Regions from separate parts of the Cupriavidus sp. H39 genome, predicted to be linked through region 1. Evidence: riboswitches for the same ligand, from Rfam matches in the RefSeq annotation. Region 1 holds a riboswitch; the other holds the start of a gene.
The links. A riboswitch is a leader RNA that binds a small molecule or an ion and turns the genes downstream of it on or off. The one in region 1 is predicted to bind glycine.

Region 1 (4,413 bases):
CGACGCCATCACCGCCAGCAGCACCTGCGCGGTACAGATGTTGGAGGTCGCTTTCTCGCGGCGGATATGCTGCTCGCGCGTCTGCAGTGCCAGGCGGTAGGCCTTGTTGCCTTGCGCATCGATGGTCACGCCCACCAGCCGGCCCGGCATCGAGCGCTTGAACGCGTCCTTCACCGCCATGTAGCCGGCGTGCGGGCCGCCAAAGCCCAGCGGCACGCCGAAGCGCTGCGAATTGCCCACGGCCACGTCGGCACCCCATTCGCCGGGGGCGGCAATCAGGGTCAGCGCCAGCAGGTCGGCGGCGGCCACCACCAGGCCGCCGGCGGCGTGCACGGCCTCGGCAATGGCGCGGTAGTCGTTGATGTCACCGTTCACGCCCGGGTATTGCAGCAGCACGCCAAAGGCGCCCGCGGCGGCGGCATCGGCGGCGGGCCCGACCTTGACTTCGATGCCCAGCGGCAGCGCGCGCGTGCGCACCACTTCCAGCGTCTGCGGCAGCACGTCGTCGGCGACGAAGAAGGTGTTCGAGTCGTGCTTGTTCACGCGCTGCAGCAGCGTCATGGCCTCGGCCGCTGCGGTGCCTTCGTCCAGCATCGACGCATTGGCGATGTCCAGGCCGGTCAGGTCGGTGACCATCTGCTGGAAGTTCAGCATCGCCTCCAGGCGACCCTGCGAGATCTCGGGCTGGTAGGGCGTGTAGGCGGTGTACCAGGCCGGGTTCTCGAAGATATTGCGCAGGATGACGCCGGGCGTGATGGTGTTGAAGTAGCCCTGGCCAATAAAGCTCTTCAGTACCTTGTTCTTGCCGGCGAGGGTGCGCAGCTTTGCCAGCGCCGCCTCTTCGCTCAGCGGCTCGGTGAACTCGCCCATCGGCATGCCGTCGCGGCGGCGGATGGCGGCGGGGATCACGGCGTCGATCAGCGCGGCGCGGCTGTCATAGCCGAGCGCCTTCAGCATGTGCTGCTGCTCGGGGGTATCGGGGCCGATATGGCGGGCGGCGAAGGCGTCGCGCGCCTCCAGTTCGGCCAGCGTGGGCCGGGTTGCTTGGGCGGCGTTCATGGGCAGCGGGGCGTTCATGGGCAAGAACCTCGTGGTGGGCGCAGCGGCAGGTGGTCAGCCGTGCCGCGGCGCCGCGAATGCGGTGTGCCGATCCCTGGCGCGGGACCGGCGGGCGATCAGGCGCCGACGCTGGCCTTGTAGGCGTCGGCAGACATCAGGCCGTTGACGTCGTCGCCATTGGCCGGCTTGAGCTTGAACAGCCACGCGTCGAAGGCGTTGGCGTTGACGCTTTCCGGCGCGGCCGTGGCGGCCTCGTTGACGGCGATCACTTCACCGGCCACCGGGGCGTAGATGTCGGACGCCGCCTTCACCGATTCCACCACGGCCAGCGCGTCGCCGGCACCGACCGACTTGCCCACTTCAGGCAGTTCCAGGAAGACGATGTCGCCCAGCGCATCCTGGGCGTGGTCGGTGATGCCGATGGTGAGCGTGCCGTCAGCTTCGACGCGCACCCACTCATGCGACTCGGTGTACTTGAGGTCAGCGGGGAAATTCATGAAGGTTCTCCGGATTCAGATCTGTTTCTTGTTGGGTGATGCCTGCCCGGCGCGAATTGCATGACGCGCCGGCAGGCGAGGGCGACCGTTGGGTGAGCGGGGCTTTCCCTTAGCTCACGAGTGCCTTGCCATGACGCACAAACGGCAGTTTAACCACAGTCGCGTTGAGTTTGCGGTCGCGGATCTCCACCTGCACGGTGTCGCCCACGTTCACGCCCAGCGGCAGGCGCGCGAACGCAATCGATTGCGACAGCGAGGGGCTGAAGGTGCCGCTGGTGATTTCACCGTCACCGGCGGGGGTAATGACTTTCTGGTGGGCGCGCAGCACGCCGCCCGCTTTTCCTTCCGTCGGACGCAGGATCAGGCCGAGGAACTGTTGCTGCTGGCCGTTGGCGGCCAGCGCCGCCTTGCCGGTGAAGTCACGCTCGCTCTGCAGGTCGACGGTCCACGCCAGGCCCGCGTCCAGCGGCGAGACGTTGATATCCATGTCCTGGCCATACAGGTTCATGCCCGCTTCCAGGCGCAGCGTGTCGCGCGCGCCCAGGCCGGCCGGGCGCACGCCCGCGGCATTCAGTTTTTCCCACAGGCCGGCGACGCTGGCTGCCGGCAGCACCAGCTCGAAGCCGTCTTCGCCGGTGTAGCCGGTGCGCGCCACCATCACTTCGCCCAGGGCGGGGTCCTGCACCACCACGGCGTTGAAAGGCTTGAGCGCATCGGAAGGCTGGGTCGAGGGGAAGGTGCTCCACACCCTGGCGCGGGCGTTGGGCCCTTGCACCGCGACGATCGCCAGCGGCTGCACGCCTTCCGGCGCGACGTCTTCACGGCGCGGGGTGATGGTCACGCCGCTGCCCGTGGCGTCGTTGCGGGCGCGGATCCAGTCGATGTCGCCCACCGCGGTGCCGGCGTTGACCACCAGGCGGAAACGGTCCTCGGCGAAGAAATAAACGATCAGGTCGTCGATGACGCCGCCGTTCTCGTCGAGCATGCACGAATAGAGCGCCTTGCCGGGGGTCTGCAGCTTGTCGACGTTGTTGGCCAGCAGGCCGCGCAGGAAGCTGCGGGTATTGGGGCCGGCGAGATCGACCACGCACATGTGCGAGACGTCGAACATGCCGGCATCGGTGCGCACGGCGTTGTGCTCTTCGATCTGGGAGCCGTAGTTGACCGGCATGTCCCAGCCGCCGAAGTCGACCATGCGGGCGCCGAGGGCGCGGTGGATAGCGTTGAGGGGCGTGGCCTGGAGCGTCATGGGATCCTCGGGGGCAGTCTCGGTTGGCGAAAACAAAAAAGGGTCATCCGCCGCAACGATCACCTGGCCGTGATGCCAGGCAATCCGCTGCAGCGGATGACCCCTCTGTCCTCGATACCTGAGAGATTACGAGGCGGACCGGGTCGATCCCATCCTCGCGCGCCCCTTCGGTGGGCACGCTCGCCACGAATGGCGGGTGCCGCTCTCCAGAGTGCGGCATGCATCGTGTGCATGTTGCATGCCGATCCGACCGGTCCGTGGTGCCTGAGAGTTTTCGGGTGATACCCCTTCGGCGGCGCAGTTCTGCGCGCTCTCCCGGTCGGATGCGCGCAATGTACGGGAGGCCCCGGCCTTTGTCAAACCACCGCCGGAGCCTGCCGTACCCGGTGCTGCGTGGCCGGATTTACTTCTTCTTGTCGTCGGTGACCACGTTGCCGATGACGCCGCCCACCGCGGCGCCTCCCAGCGTACCCAGCGCGCTGCCGTCCGTAAGGACGGCGCCGCCGACGGCGCCGGCACCCGCGCCAATGGCGGTATTACGCTGCTTCGGGGTCATGTCCGCGCAACCGGCAAAGGCCGCGACCGTCATGCCGATCAGGGTCACCTTGGTCAAAGCTTGCAGGGATTTCATGGTTTGGCTCCGATGTGATGATTTATGCATGCCCAAGTCCTCCGACAGGCCGAGGGACACACTTGTTAGAGCGTCGTATTGCGCAATCGGCTCCGGGCTTTACGAAGTGTTACGCCGGTGACACAAACAGCCCTGCGCACGCGGATTACGCTGACTGACCTGCCACCGCGTGCGTGTTAACATCGGCAGCTTTGCCGCCGGTCCTGTTGACGGGATGCGGCGCGCCCCGCCTGCCTCGCCGCCCTTTCCGATCGAATCCCTTGCCGCCCCCAAAGCGCCTTCCCGCATGACCCATGGCCTGAACCCCGCCCAATCCGAAGCCGTCCGCTACCTGGACGGGCCTTGCCTGGTGCTGGCCGGCGCGGGCTCCGGCAAGACCCGGGTGATCACGCAGAAGATCGCGCATCTGATCGAGGACAAGGGCTTCGAGCCGCGCCATATCGCCGCCGTCACGTTTACCAACAAGGCGGCCAAGGAAATGCAGGAGCGCATCGCCAAGCTGATGGAGGGCAAGACCACGCGCGAGGGCAAGCGCATCCCGCTCAGGCAGCTGACGGTCTGTACCTTCCATTCGCTGGGCGTGCAGATCCTGCGCATGGAAGCCGAGCACGTCGGCCTGAAGCCGCAGTTTTCGATCATGGATTCGGACGACTGCTTCGGCCTGATCCAGGAACAGCTGGGCACCACCGACAAGAAGCTGATCCGCGGCGTGCAAAGCACGATCTCGCTGTGGAAGAACGGCATGGTCGACCCCGAGGCCGCGATCGCGCAGGCCGCGGTCTCCGGTAATGCCGACGAACACCAGGCCGCGCTGGTCTACCGCAACTACGTCGCCACGCTGAACGCGTACCAGGCCGTGGATTTCGACGACCTGATCCGCCTGCCCGCGGAGCTGTTCGCGCGCAATGAAGCGGTCCGGCTCAAGTGGCAGAACCGCCTGCGCTACTTCCTGGTCGACGAATACCAGGACACCAACG
Region 2 (4,413 bases), on a different replicon from region 1:
CCACCGCCGTTTGTACAGGAGCATTGTATTGCGCAAGCGATCGTGTGGGTCCTGTCGTGCAGCGCCCGTTGGTTGGCCTCCACGCAGAAGGCTTTCATTCTGCGCACAATTGGAGACTGCGCGGGTGAGTGAGTGCCTTCCTGAACGAATCCAACGGCTGAGTGGCCATTTGTTCGGCTCCGGTCTTGCCCTGACCCTCTACCTTCGCATCATCAGATCCCGCCCGCCGCCATGGCAGCGCCCGGCACTACCGCCGGCGCCGTTCCCAGTGCCTGGTCCACAACGCCCGCCACCATGTCCGCCGTCACCGCCGACAAGGTCCACCCCAGGTGTCCATGGCCGGTGTTGTAGAAGATGCAGGCCGCGCGACCGCGCCCCACGCGCGGCAGCATGTCGGGCATCATTGGCCGCAGCCCGGCCCACGGCACCACGCTGCGCGTGCTGACGCCGGGGAAGCACTGCTGCACCCAGTCCACCAGCGGGCGGATGCGGTCGGCGCGGATATCGCGGTTGGTGCCGTTGAACTCGGCGGTGCCGGCAACGCGGAAGCGGTCGTCGCCCAGGCGGCTGGTTACCAGCTTGGTTTCGTCGTCTAGCAGGCTGACCACCGGTGCCGCGGCGCGGCTGGCGTCATCGGTCAGGTTGACGGTGATCGAATAGCCCTTGACCGGATAGATATTGACGCGGTCGCCCAGCCCGGCGGCCAGCGCGCGGCTGGCGGTGCCGGCGCAGATCACGGCGCCGTCGAAGGTGGAACTGGCGGTGTCGTTGTCGTCCTGCACGGTGACGGTGGCATGCCGTCCGTCCGTTTTCACCGCGCGCACGTCCTGGCCGTACAGGCAGCGCACGCCCAGGCGCGCAATGGCGGCGGCGAGGCCGCTGGTGAACTTGTGGATGTCGCCGGTGGAATCGCTCTCGGTGAAGTAGCCGCCATAGTAGGAGCCTGCCAGCGTCGGCTCGATCGCCCGCATCTCCCCGGGCGTCACCGCGCGCCGCTCCAGGCCGCCTCGCGCCAGCAGCGCGGAGACCCGGCCGGCATGCTCGAAGCCGGCCCGGTCGCGATAGATATGGAGGATGCCGGCCCGCTTCAGGTCGAAGTCGATGCCTTCCTGCGCCGCCCAGGCAAACAGGTGCTCGCGCGCGGCGATGGCCAGGCGCGCGGTTTCGATGGTGTTGCGGCGGTAGTGGGGAATCGACGCGATGAACTCGGCGAACCATGACAGCTTGTGCCAGCTGGGCCGGGGATTGACCAGCAGCGGCGCATCATTGCGCAGCATCCATTTGATGCCCTTGACGAGGGTGGACCAGTGGGTCCAGACCTCGGCATTGGAGGCGGAGAGTTGCCCGCCGTTGGCGAACGAGGTCTCCATGGCGGCATAGCGGTGCCGTTCGAACAGCGTGACGGAGAATCCGCGCCGGGCCAGCGCGTAGGCCGTGGTAACACCGGTGATGCCACCGCCGATGACAGCGATCGTTTTCATGATCTGCAGGATCCAGGAACGTCTGAGGGTAGGAGTCCGCACGCAACATGCGTGAAGGACGCCCCCTCTGTTCTGGACCTGAGAGATTCACGACGCCTGGCCGCGGGGGCGGGGCGCGCTTGCTCCTTCGGTATGCCGGGCTGACGATGGCGTCCGGCATTCTTCAGAGTGCACTGACGGGTGATGCCGGTCCTTTTGCCTGAGAGTTTCCGGGGCGGTTGCTCCTTCGGCGCCGTGCGCGGCGGGCGCCGCGACGGTCTCTCCCTGCATCACGCTGGCTGGATGCCAGTCGGGGCAATGTAGTGACAAGGCCGTGCATTGGGTATGCGGGTTAACGCTGAGATTGCCGGCGGCCCGCGTCGCTATGTCGCATCGGCGCCAATCGCCTCGCCCCATAAAATGTCAGCGCTCGCTATCGGGGAGGCGCGGGAGGCGCCTGATGCTGCGCAGGACAGCGAGCCAAAAAGACGACAACAAGGTTTCCAGTGAAGAAAAATCGCATTGCGCTCGCGGTTTCGGCGGTGCTGATGGGGCCCCCCGTTGCGGTCGCCCAGGCCGTGGATGCGCCCGAGCCGCTGCAGGAGGTGGTGGTCTCGGCCAAATCGGAGTCCGGCGAAACACCGGCGATCCCGCCCAACACGCCCGCGCCCGCCTACGGCATCCGCAGCACCCGCATGGCCGACTTCAACGTGGTCAATACGGAAGACGCGCTCAAATACGCGCCCAACCTCGCCGTGCGCAAGCGCTTTATCGGCGATATGAATTCGATCATCTCGGTGCGCAGCACCAGTTCGCGCCAGTCGGCGCGCGGGCTGGTCTATGCGGACGGCCTGCTGCTGTCCAACCTGCTGGGTTCGGATTTCAGCTTCCCGCCGCGCTGGTCGCTGGTCAATGCCGCCGAGATCGAGCGCATGGACGTGCTGTACGGCCCGTATTCGGCGCTGTATCCCGGCAACTCGCTGGGCGCGACGGTGCTGATCACCACGCGCACGCCGGAGAAGTTCGAGGGCGATGCCGGCGTGCAGCTGTTTGCGCAGCGTTTCGGCCTCTATGGCACCCATGACAACTTCAACGGCGTGCATGCCAACGCCTATGTGGGCGACCGCGTCGGCGCGTTCTCGTGGCTGGTCAGCGTGGACCGGCAGGACAGCAAGAGCCAGCCGCTGAGCTTCTATACCGCGTCGCGCTCGACGCGACCAGCGGGCGCGGCGGACATCCCGGTCTCGGGCGCCTATTTCGACCGGGACCAGAGCGGCCGCGATCGCGTGGTGATGGGCGTGAACAGCGAAGGCATCACGCACACGGTGCAAGACCAGCTCAAGCTCAAGCTCGGCTACGACATCACCAGCACGCTGCAGGCCCAGTTCACCGCCGCCTACTGGCAGCAGGACCGCTCCAATTCCACCGGCAGCTACCTGCGCGATGCCAACGGCAACGTGGTCTCGGGCGGGCCGGTGAATATCGGCGGCTACCAGTATGTGATTCCTGCCAACGCCTTCGCGCCGGGCAACGGCGAGGACGCGCGCTGGCTCTACGGGCTGTCGCTGCGCACGCGCAATCAGACCGGCTGGAACTTCTCGGGCGTGGCCTCGCTGTTCGATGTCAGCAAGGACGTGAGCCGCAGCGCCGGCACCGCCGGCAACGGACCGGGAACGGTGACCTATGGCGATGGCACCGGCTGGCGCACGCTCGACCTGAAGGCCGACTACCGCCCGCAGCGGTTGCAGGGCGGGCATTGGGTCACGGTCGGCTACCACTATGACAACTACCGGCTGAGCAACACCAGCTACGACACCTCTGACTGGCGCGCGGCCACCATCACCGCGTTCAACAACGCCTTCGCCGGCAAGACCGAGACCCAGGCGCTCTTTGCGCAGGACGCCTGGTACTTTGCCGAGGACTGGAAGCTGATTCCCGGCGTGCGCTACGAGCACTGGCGCGCCTATGACGGCAGCCGCAGCCAGCCGGGCGTGGCGGTCGGCTATCCCGTGCGCAGCGAATCCAACTGGTCACCCAAGCTGACGCTGGAGAAGGCGTTCGGGCAGGACTGGCTGGGCCGGTTGTCGCTGGGCCAGGCCTATCGCTACCCGACCGTCAGCGAGCTGTTCCAGGGCCGCATCACTGGCACGGCGCTGATCAACAATGACCCCACCCTGCGGCCCGAGCGCTCGTTCTCGAAGGACCTGACCTTCGAGCGCACGGTCGATGCCTCGAACTTCCGGGTCTCGCTGTACGAGGACGATATCCGCGATGCGCTGGTCAGCCAGACCAACACCACGGTATTCCCCACCGTCACCAGCTTCCAGAACGTGGAGCGGGTGCGCACGCGCGGCATCGAGCTGGCCTATGACGGGCGCGACGTGCTGGTGAGCGGCTTCGACCTGTCGGCCAGCGGCGCCTACAACCATTCGAAGACGCTGGAGAATGCCAACAACCCGGCCTCGGTGGGCAAGTATTTCTACCGCATCCCGAAGTGGCGCGCCAACCTGGCGGGCACCTATCGTTTCGCGCCGGCGTGGGCCGGCACGCTGGCCATGACCTATTCGGGCCGGCAGTACAATACGCTCGACAATTCGGACACCAATCCCGATACCTTTGGCGGCACCAGCAGCTTCCTGACCTTCGACGTCAAGGTGACCTACAAGCCCGCGCGCAATGTGCGGCTCGGGCTTGGCATCGACAACCTCACCGACCAGCGCTATTACGTCTACCACCCGTACCCGGGCCGGACGTTCTACGCCGAGGCAAAACTTTCCTTCTGAGCCCGTGAACACGCTGACTTCCACCCTGCCAGGCACCCGTCCCGCCGTCCGCGTCATCCTTGCCGGGCTGGTCGCCTGCGTCGCGGTGGCGGCCGCCGCCAGCGCGACCGCGCAGACGCACGGCAATCATGCCGGCCATGGGGGCCAGGCCAGGGCCGTGAAGACGAGCG

Region 2: it holds a riboswitch for glycine, as region 1 does, so the genes downstream of both, ACOCMH_RS01250 (D-amino acid dehydrogenase) here and gcvT (glycine cleavage system aminomethyltransferase GcvT) in region 1, are expected to answer to the same signal.

The regions. Positions count from the first base shown of each region.
Region 1 covers NZ_CP189848.1:107,633-112,045, reverse strand. Annotated here, with positions in the region: gene gcvP (aminomethyl-transferring glycine dehydrogenase) at 1-1,077, opposite strand, end outside; gene gcvH (glycine cleavage system protein GcvH) at 1,176-1,556, opposite strand; gene gcvT (glycine cleavage system aminomethyltransferase GcvT) at 1,666-2,805, opposite strand; glycine riboswitch at 2,901-3,025, opposite strand; glycine riboswitch at 3,047-3,133, opposite strand; gene ACOCMH_RS16025 (glycine zipper 2TM domain-containing protein) at 3,209-3,436, opposite strand; gene ACOCMH_RS16020 (UvrD-helicase domain-containing protein) at 3,723-4,413, shown strand, end outside.
Region 2 covers NZ_CP189846.1:165,837-170,249, reverse strand. Annotated here, with positions in the region: gene ACOCMH_RS01250 (D-amino acid dehydrogenase) at 213-1,523, opposite strand; glycine riboswitch at 1,539-1,658, opposite strand; glycine riboswitch at 1,659-1,757, opposite strand; gene ACOCMH_RS01245 (TonB-dependent receptor) at 2,009-4,243, shown strand; gene ACOCMH_RS01240 (sialidase family protein) at 4,248-4,413, shown strand, end outside.